DNA from 2 places in the Caballeronia sp. LZ043 genome. Region 1 is predicted to be linked to the other one. Evidence: predicted binding sites of a transcription regulator. Region 1 holds the regulator's gene; the other holds the start of a gene.

The links. Region 1 encodes FliA, which starts transcription of late flagellar genes. Its sites were predicted from a motif close to CTAAAGTTTNNNNNNNNNNNGCCGNTA; they were not measured.
Region 2: motA (flagellar motor stator protein MotA) is a predicted target of FliA. The motif match lies at 1,721-1,747, and genes of this name have one in related genera.

The regions. Positions count from the first base shown of each region.
Region 1 is NZ_JARUXT010000001.1:2,767,591-2,771,926, forward strand. Features, by position in the region: gene QCE64_RS12695 (aromatic ring-hydroxylating dioxygenase subunit alpha) at 1-844, opposite strand, end outside; gene QCE64_RS12700 (GGDEF domain-containing protein) at 1,153-2,166, shown strand; gene QCE64_RS12705 (RNA polymerase sigma factor FliA) at 2,227-2,958, opposite strand; gene QCE64_RS12710 (MinD/ParA family protein) at 2,977-3,894, opposite strand; gene flhF (flagellar biosynthesis protein FlhF) at 3,887-4,336, opposite strand, start outside.
Region 2 is NZ_JARUXT010000004.1:556,815-561,150, forward strand. Features, by position in the region: gene motB (flagellar motor protein MotB) at 1-716, opposite strand, end outside; gene motA (flagellar motor stator protein MotA) at 750-1,622, opposite strand; gene QCE64_RS30025 (helix-turn-helix transcriptional regulator) at 1,896-2,741, shown strand; gene QCE64_RS30030 (hypothetical protein) at 2,865-3,137, shown strand; gene QCE64_RS30035 (hypothetical protein) at 3,226-3,393, opposite strand; gene QCE64_RS30040 (MFS transporter) at 3,523-4,336, opposite strand, start outside.

The sequences.
Region 1 (4,336 bases):
CCTGCAGCAGGATCTCCATATTGAAGTCATAAAGCTCCCGATCGCTGTGCGTCGAGTCGTCTTCATGAACGGAGACGAGCCACGCCCGCGTTTCCGTCTCCGACACCGGCGACGCCACCAGCATGATGTGCAGCGCGCCCTGCCCGCCGGCGGCCATCTTCGTGAGGCTCGCAATCAACGGCCGCCTGACGCGATACACATAGTCGATCATCGCGCCGTCGTCCTGCCCCGGCATGCCGGCTGGTTGCCAGTAACGGCACTGCCGCGCTTCGAGACCGCCATCGACCGGAACGACTTCGTAATCGGGCACCTCGGTATGCGCCTGCTCGCCCAGAATCCCCGCGTGCACGAAAGAGAAATGGGCCATGTCGAGAAAATTCTCGACCACTCTCGGCGCCGATGACCTCACCGTCTGCGGTGCGAGATTGATGCGACGCCCGCCGGGCACATCGGCATCCGGATAAAAATCGAGCGCATACTCGGGCTCGCCGAAACACATCCAGACCACGCCGTACTTTTCGTCGCTGACAAAGGTCGTCGCGCAGGCGCGTTTCGGCGGACGCAGTGCGGGATTCGACGGGATATGCAGACACTGCCCCTCGATGTCATACCGCCAGCCGTGATAGGGACACGTGATCCAGTCGCGCGATACCGATCCGAGCGACAGTTGCGCCCCGCGATGCGGACAGTAGTCGCGCCACACATGCGCCGCGCCGAGACTGTCCCGCCACACGACGATGCGCTCATCCGCGACGATGAATCCTCGCGCCCCGCCCTCCGGCACGTCCTCACTGTTGCAGACCGCCAGCCATTCGCCTTGCAGGGAAGAAGCGTTGTTGTGCATTGTCATCAGCCGTAAGCAGGAAGACCGGGAAGAGTCAAAGAGTCCGCATTCGCCCCAACCGATCCTGCAGCGAGATCGCAAAAAGTAGCAGAATAGCGGGTCGCGCGACGGTGCAACCCGATGCACACCTTCACAGCGCCTCCCGCGACCGGGCCGCACATACGAGACAGCAGCACACCATAACAGCAAGAAATCACCAGCCAGGGGTTCATATGGAGCAGGCGCATCAACCGGCACGCCGGATCCAGGCTTTCATCGGGTCCGGGCACCGGAGTCCCGAACGGGAGCAGGCCACGCTTCGTGTCTGGATGGGAACAGCGGTGCTGCTCGCGTATGGCCTCTTCGCTTTGTGGCGCCCGTCGCACGATGCGTCGATGGTCGTGCGGCTCGTCGCCCTCTATGTGTCTTACGGCGCCCTGACGCTATTGGTCGTGAGCCGCGCGAGCGCCATGTCCGGAACGCGCCTGACGCTCACGACCATCGCCGATCAGGCCTTGCTCGGACTCGCGCTCGCGGCTGGCGGCGCCAGCGCGCTGCCGCTCATCTGGGTGATGTTCTGGTTCCTGATCGGCTCGGGATGCCGGTATGGCAAGCGCACGCTCGCGGTGTCCTGTACGACGGCGCTCATCGTGGTGATCGCGCTCGGCCTCGGGCAACCTTGGTGGCATGCCAACCTGCCGGCCGCGATCGGCCTGGGATTGAGCGTGCTGGGGGCTTCGGTGTATCTGAGCGTGCTCGTCGACCGGCTCGGCAAGCTCAATCTGGATCTCGCGCGCCAGGCGTCCACCGATCCGCTCACCGGCCTCTCGAATCGCTATGCGCTGGAGAAGATCGTCAATCGGGCGATGGCCGCGCCACCAACCAGCCAGGACGGCCACGACGCCGATGACGCCACCGCCCTGCTGCTGATCGACCTCGACGGTTTCAAGGAAGTGAACGACACCTACGGACACGCCGTCGGCGATGTGCTGCTGCAATCGTTCGCGCATCAACTCGAGGCGCGCCTGCGCAGGACCGATACCATCGCCCGGCTCGGCGGCGACGAATTCGTCGTGCTCGCGCATCAGGTGCGGGACCGCTCGGCGGTGCTCGCCGTGGCCGACAGCATCCACTCGGCGCTCGCCGCCATCACGTCGGTGCAGGAGCGGGCGGTATCGGTATCGGCGAGCATCGGCGCCTGCCTGCTGTCCGGCGCGACGATCGCGCGCCCGTCCGACATGAACACCGTGCTGCGCGCCGCCGACCGCGCCATGTATCGCGCCAAGAGTCTGGGCGCCGGCAAGACCGTGTTCGCCGAAACCCACGATTTCGAAACCAGCTAAACAAATGGCCCGCATCGCTGCGGGCCATTCGTCTCATGCGTCACGCGTCGAACGTCAGACTTACGCTTCGGCGCCGGTCCACGCCTGCTCGCGCAGCTTCGTGCGCAGACGCGCCACGGCCTGGCTGTGCAGCTGGCACACGCGCGACTCGCTCACTTCCATTACCGCGCCAATCTCGCGCAGGTTCAGGCCGCGCTCGTAGTACAGGCTCATCAGCAGCTTCTCGCGTTCCGGCAGCCGGTCGATGGCTTCGATCAGCGCGCCGCGCAGGCTGTCGTCCATCAGCGCGGACAGCGGATCCGAACGGTCGACGCAATAGCGGTCGAGGAACGGCTCGTCATCGGCGGAACGGTCGAAGTCTTCGTAATAGATCAGCTGCGCGCCGTGCAGGTCCTGCAACATCGACTGATATTCGTCGAGCGGCATCTTCATGTGTTCGGCGATCTCGGTCTCGCTGGCGGACCGGCCGAGGTTCTGCTCGACCTTGTGCACCGCCGATTCCACTTCGCGCGACGTCTTGCGCATGCTGCGCGGCAGCCAGTCGTTGGCGCGCAGCTCGTCGAGCATCGCGCCGCGAATCCGCTGGCTCGCATACGTCTCGAACTGCGCGCCCTGGTCTTCCTTGTAGCGGCCGGCCGCGTCCAGCAAGCCGATCATGCCGGCCTGGATGAGATCGTCGAGATCGACGCTCGCCGGCATCTTGGCGACGAGCTGAAGCCCCAGCCGGCGAACGAGCGGTGCATATTTCGTCAGCGTTTCGGACTGTGAGAGTTTGCCTTGGGCGTTATACATCTTGGTCACCTATCTTGATCACATCGACGCCGTGCTGCTCATGGCCATTTCGTGAAGCGCGGCCGCACGATGCGCCGTCTCCCGTCCGCCCTGCTCAGAGTCGCCAACCGGAATTCGCGCGTCCGCCTGGCCGTTCGCCGCACGCGCATACGGCGCGGGGCGCATCGGCCAGTGCAGGAGCTCCGCCGCAATCGCGCGGTAGTCGCGTGCCGCGGCCGTGGCCGGGAATGCTTCGACAGCGCAGCGTGAGAGTTCCTTTGCCCGAGCGACGCGCGCATCCTCGGACACATATCCCGCCTGCACCAGCGACACAGCCAGATACCGGCTTGCGACGCCCGACAGGTTGTCGAACGCGACCGCCGCATCGGCCGGGTTCTGCACGTGATTGATCAGCACGCGGAACTGGCCGATCGCATGGGCGTAGTGCAGACGCTTCATGCACGCATACGCCTCGGTGATCGCCGACGCGGCCACCCGCGTCACGACGAGAAAGTCATGCGCCTGCGCCGCGAGCGACGAGAGCGCGCCATACCGGTCCAGCTGCGCGTCGATCAGCACGATGTCCGCCGGACCGTCCAGCAACGCACGGCATTGCGCGGCGTCATGGCTGATGCGTTCATCACGCGGCGCCGCGAGCAGCGAAAAGCCGAACGGCGTGCGCCCGGCGGCCTCCGCGAGCGTGCTGCGGCCCGTCATCACCGCGGCAGCCGCGCCTGCATCCTCGATGCCGGTGAGTCGGCTGGCCGACGCCGCGTTGCGGTGCTCGTCGATCACAAGCACATCCTTGCCATGTACCGACAGCGCCGCGCCGAGATTCACCACCGTCGACGTGCAACCGATTCCCGCCGGGCCGCCCACGACCGCCACCACACGCGAGCCAGCTCGCGTGAGGAGCCGTCGCAGACCTTCTGCCTGGTCGAGCACGAACTTATCCAAAGTGCACCCCATGCATGTCGGTCGAGGCACGCGCGGACAGCGCGGAGAGCAGCGCGGGGACTTCTTCTTCGTTCGGCACGAACGGCGAGCCGTCGCGCGGAATGCAGAACGCGCTCTTGATGAGAAAACGCTTGGTCGCGACGTACAGGTTCTCCGGCACTTTCTGTCCGGTCGAGACGTAATGCACCGGCAGCTTGTAGCGGATCACCGTGTCGAGCACGCCGCCGAGATTGGTGGCTTCATCGAGCTTGGTCAGGATGCAGCCCGCGAGCGGCGGCTGGTCCGGCGCGCTCTTGTAGGCCTGCACGACTTCGTTCAGCGTGTCGCCGTGGCTCGTCGCGTTGAGCAGCAGGATGCGCTGCACCGGATGGCCCGCGCCGCACAGCATCGCAATCTGGTCGGAGACCATGCGGTCGCGCTGGCTCATGCCGATCGTGTCGAT
Region 2 (4,336 bases), on a different contig from region 1:
GCCGCATTCGCGCGCTCACTCGACAATTCCCAGTTCGAATACCCGGCCTGACCACCGGAATAGGGCACCGCATCCGTATGTCCCGCGATCGACACGCGGTTCTCCACATCGTTCAGCGAAGCCCCGATGTTGGTCAGAATCGTGGTCACATAACCTTCGAGCCTGAAACTGCCGGAAGCGAACATCGGCCGATTGAGCGAGTCCACGATCTCGATACGCAAGCCTTCGCTCGTGATCGCGATCCGGATCTGATCCTTGAACGCACGCAGCGCCGGCGTCTGTTCGATCAAGGCAGTCAGCTTCTGCTTCAGTTGCTGAAGCTTCTGCAAATCCTCCATCGCAACAGCGGCGCGCGCGATGGTCTGCGGCACCGGCTGCGTCTGGCTCTTCTTGCCTTCGCCGGGACGCGTGCTCGACAGATCCTGACCGCCGCCGGTAATCACGCTCGTATGCGTGGACGCACCGCCATCGTTGCCGAACAACGCCGACAACGGCGTGTTGAAATACTGCTCGATGCCTTCCTTGTCGTACTTCGACGTGGACCCGAGCAGCCACATCAACAGGAAGAACGCCATCATCGCGGTGACGAAGTCGGCGTAGGCGATCTTCCACGCGCCGCCGTGATGGCCATGTCCGTGCGCCTTCTTCTTGCGTTTCACGACCACGGTGGGCGCAAGTACGGATTGCAGCGGATCGCGTGACGGTTTCTCAGCCATGAGAGTGATTTCCTTCTTGCGTGCGCGTGCAGGTCAGGAAGCCGCTTTCGGCATCTTGGTCGCGCGCACCGCGTCGTCCAGTTCCTTGAAGCTCGGGCGGTCCGCCGTGAACAGCACCTTGCGGCCGAATTCCACCGCAATAGTCGGCGCGTAGCCGTTCATCGAAGCAAGCAGTACCGACTTCACGCACTGGAACGGTTTCGCTTCCGCAGCGCCCTTTGCATTGAGCAGATCGGCGAGCGGGCCGATGAAGCCGTAAGCCAGCAGAATGCCGAGGAACGTGCCGACCAGCGCGCCCGCGATCATCTCGCCGAGGATGGCGGGCGCGGCGCCCACCGAACCCATCGTGTGCACCACGCCCATCACGGCGGCGACGATACCGAACGCAGGCAGGCCATCGGCCATCTTCTGGATCGCGTTGGCCGCGACCGAGCTCTCGGTGTGATGCGTCTCGAGTTCCTCGTCCATCAGGTCCTGCATCTCGAGCGCGTTGACATTGCCCGCCGACATCATGCGCAGATAGTCGACGATGAAGTCGAGCAGATGATGATCGGCCATCACGTGCTCGTACTTCTGAAAGAGCGGGCTGGATTCGGGCGCGTCGACATCGGCTTCGAGCGCCATCATGCCTTCCTTGCGCGCCTTCTGAAGCAGTTCGTACAGCAGCGCGATCAGCGCGACGTACTTCTCTTTGGTATAGCCGCCGCCCTTGAACGCCTTCGGGATGGATTGCAGGGTCTTCTTGAGCGTCGCGGTTGGATTCGACACGACAAATGCGCCGATCGCCGCCCCGAAAATGCACAGCAGCTCGAACGGCTGCACGAGCGCGGCAAGGTGGCCGCCGACGCCGATGAAGCTGCCGATCACCGAGCCGATGACCACCACCCATCCGATGATGACAAACATGATTTCTCCGCAGTTTTCCGCGCGCCGCGGGCCGTGCGTGCTTGCTTGAAGAAAAGACGCGCACGGCTCGCGACGCATTGTTCGCTTGTTCAGGCTCTTAACGGCCGGTAAGAACGGGAAATGAAGGGTGTCCGGAGCAAGTTTTTCTGCGCAAATGTTTGCGTCGTAAATGTTACGTTCCGGCCGATCGGCGCCGCGGACGCAAGGCAGTCGCGCTGTGATGACGTGGCAGGTAATGGAACGGGCGCATCCGGTTCGACTAAGATCGTCCGCATGAACTCGACTCTCGTCCACGCCCTTGCTGATCCGGCGTCCTCCGCCCCGGACGCGACCGTCGGCACGCTGCTGCGCGAATGGCGTCAGCGAAGACGCATGAGCCAGCTCGATCTGGCCGGCGAGGCCGATGTCTCGACGCGGCACCTGAGCTTCGTCGAATCGGGGCGCGCGCTGCCGAGCCGGAAAATGGTGATGCGCCTCGCCGAACAGCTCGATGTGCCACTGCGCGAGCGCAATACGCTGCTGATGGCGGCAGGCTACGCGCCTCTGTATCGGGAGCGCGCCCTGGCCGATCCGCATATGGCCAGCGCGCGCCGCGCCGTCGAACTGGTCCTGAAAGGTCATGAGCCGTTTCCGGCACTTGCCATCGACCGCCACTGGAACATTGTCGCGGCCAACGCGGCGCTGCCGCCGCTGATCGTATCCGCCGATGCCGCGTTGCTGGCGCCGCCCGTCAACGCGCTGCGCCTCTCGATGCATCCGCGCGGACTCGCCGGCGTCATCGACAACTGGCACGAGTGGCGCGCGCATCTGCTCGCGCGGCTGCATCGGCAGGTGGAGGTGTCGGGCGATCCGGCGCTGGTTGCACTGCACGCCGAACTGGAGGCGTATCCCGCGCCCGCGCACGCCCACGCGCCGCCGTCCAGGCGTCACGAGCCCGATCCGGTGGTCGTGCCGCTGCGCCTGCGCACGCCGCATGGCATGCTTTCGTTCTTCAGCACGACCACGGTGTTCGGCACGCCGGTCGACATCACCTTGTCCGAGCTGGCGATCGAAGCCCTGTTTCCCGCCGACGACGTCACCGCCGCCATCCTCGGCCGGTTCGCCGAGGCACGACGCTGAACTTGCGCCAGCGCGCACGGGCTTACAGAATGGAACCTCGTGCGGGCAGGCGGATCAATCAGGAAGGCAGGCCGGATATTCCGAGCCTGGTGAGCTTTTGTCCAACCAACGCGGAAGATAGCGATGATTCAAACATTCGAGCAAGTGATCGGCGGGCAAAGCATGCAGTTCTGCGCAAGCATTGCGGACGGCGGCGGCCCGCCGCGCGTCATCATCAGCCGCGCAGATTCGGCGGAGTCACTGGTGATCGTCGAAGCGGAAGGCATCATCAGCACGATCAAGGCGGAAGTGGAAGCGCCCGCGTCGCTCGTTGCCGATGCCGTTCGCAAGGCGCAGCAGGAAGCGCTCATCGAGCGCGCACTGGAAACCGGCGCCGTGCAGACCACGAGCCTGTAGGCTTCGCGGCAGCCGGCTTCACACAAACGTGCCCGCGCGGTTCTTCGAGCCGCGCGGGCATTGTCTGGTCAGGCGGAAACGTCCGGCGCTACAGGCGCGGTTCGCCGTTTTTCGGATCGGCGGGCACCATCGGCGTGGCGGAATCCGGGCCGTCAGGCATGTCCGGATCGTCGGGGTTCGGCGCCGCATCGGGATCGAACAATTCGTCGGGATCCGGTTCGTACGGCTCTTCAGGGGAACGGGGCAGCGTCGACATCAGCTTCTCCTTGAGGTTGGATGGCTTCAGGCTCCGAGGCAGCTTGCTTCGATCCGGTCTGCCCCGGGCGTCTCGCTTGATCGTTGCAACAGGCGTACCCGCTGACTGACACGCGTCAAATTGCTGCATTTAGTCAACATTCTCCGAAAGCGCGTTGCGCACGCAGTCTGACGGGCGATCCTTGTTTGTCTGCGCCGGATTGCTGATCTGACGCGCAACCAACGCCGTGCCCAGCAGGAGCGCGACGGAAATTCCGGCCGACCAGCGCACGGCATCGACGATATGCGCCGCGCCCGCCGCGCCTTCCCCATGACCCGCGAGCGCGCCGAACGCCGCGACCCCGATCGCTCCCGCCGCCTGGCGCGCCGTGTTGAGCACCGCCGACGCCGTCCCCGCGCGCTGCTGGCCGACGGTGCCGAGCAAGGCGGTCGTCATCGCGGGCACCGCGAGCCCCATGCCGGACGGAATCAGCAGGAACGGCAATAGCAGGGCGGCCGTGGGCGTGTGCGCATCGACGAAACAGAGTGCGGCGAAACCGGCGGCGTCGAGCAGCGCGCCCGCGATCATCGGACCGCGCGAGCCGAAACGCGCCACCACGGGTCCGCTCGCCAGGTTCGAGATGAGGAACCCGCCCGTCAGCGGCAGGAACGCCAGGCCCGTTTGCAGCGGTGTATGGCCGAGCACGCGTTGCAGGTACAGGCTCAGAATGAACACCGTTCCATAGTAGGTGAGATTCACTCCGATACCGAACAAGACCGCCGCGCTGAAGGTGCGCTCGGCGAACAGCGAGAGCGGCAGCATCGGCGACGCGCTTCTTCGTTCAGTCGCGATGAAACCGCCACCCGCCGCCAGCGCGAGCAAAAATCCTCCCCACACGAGCGGATGAGCGATCCCGAGCGGCCGCCATTCGATCACCGCGCCCACCAGCGCCGCCAGCGCCACG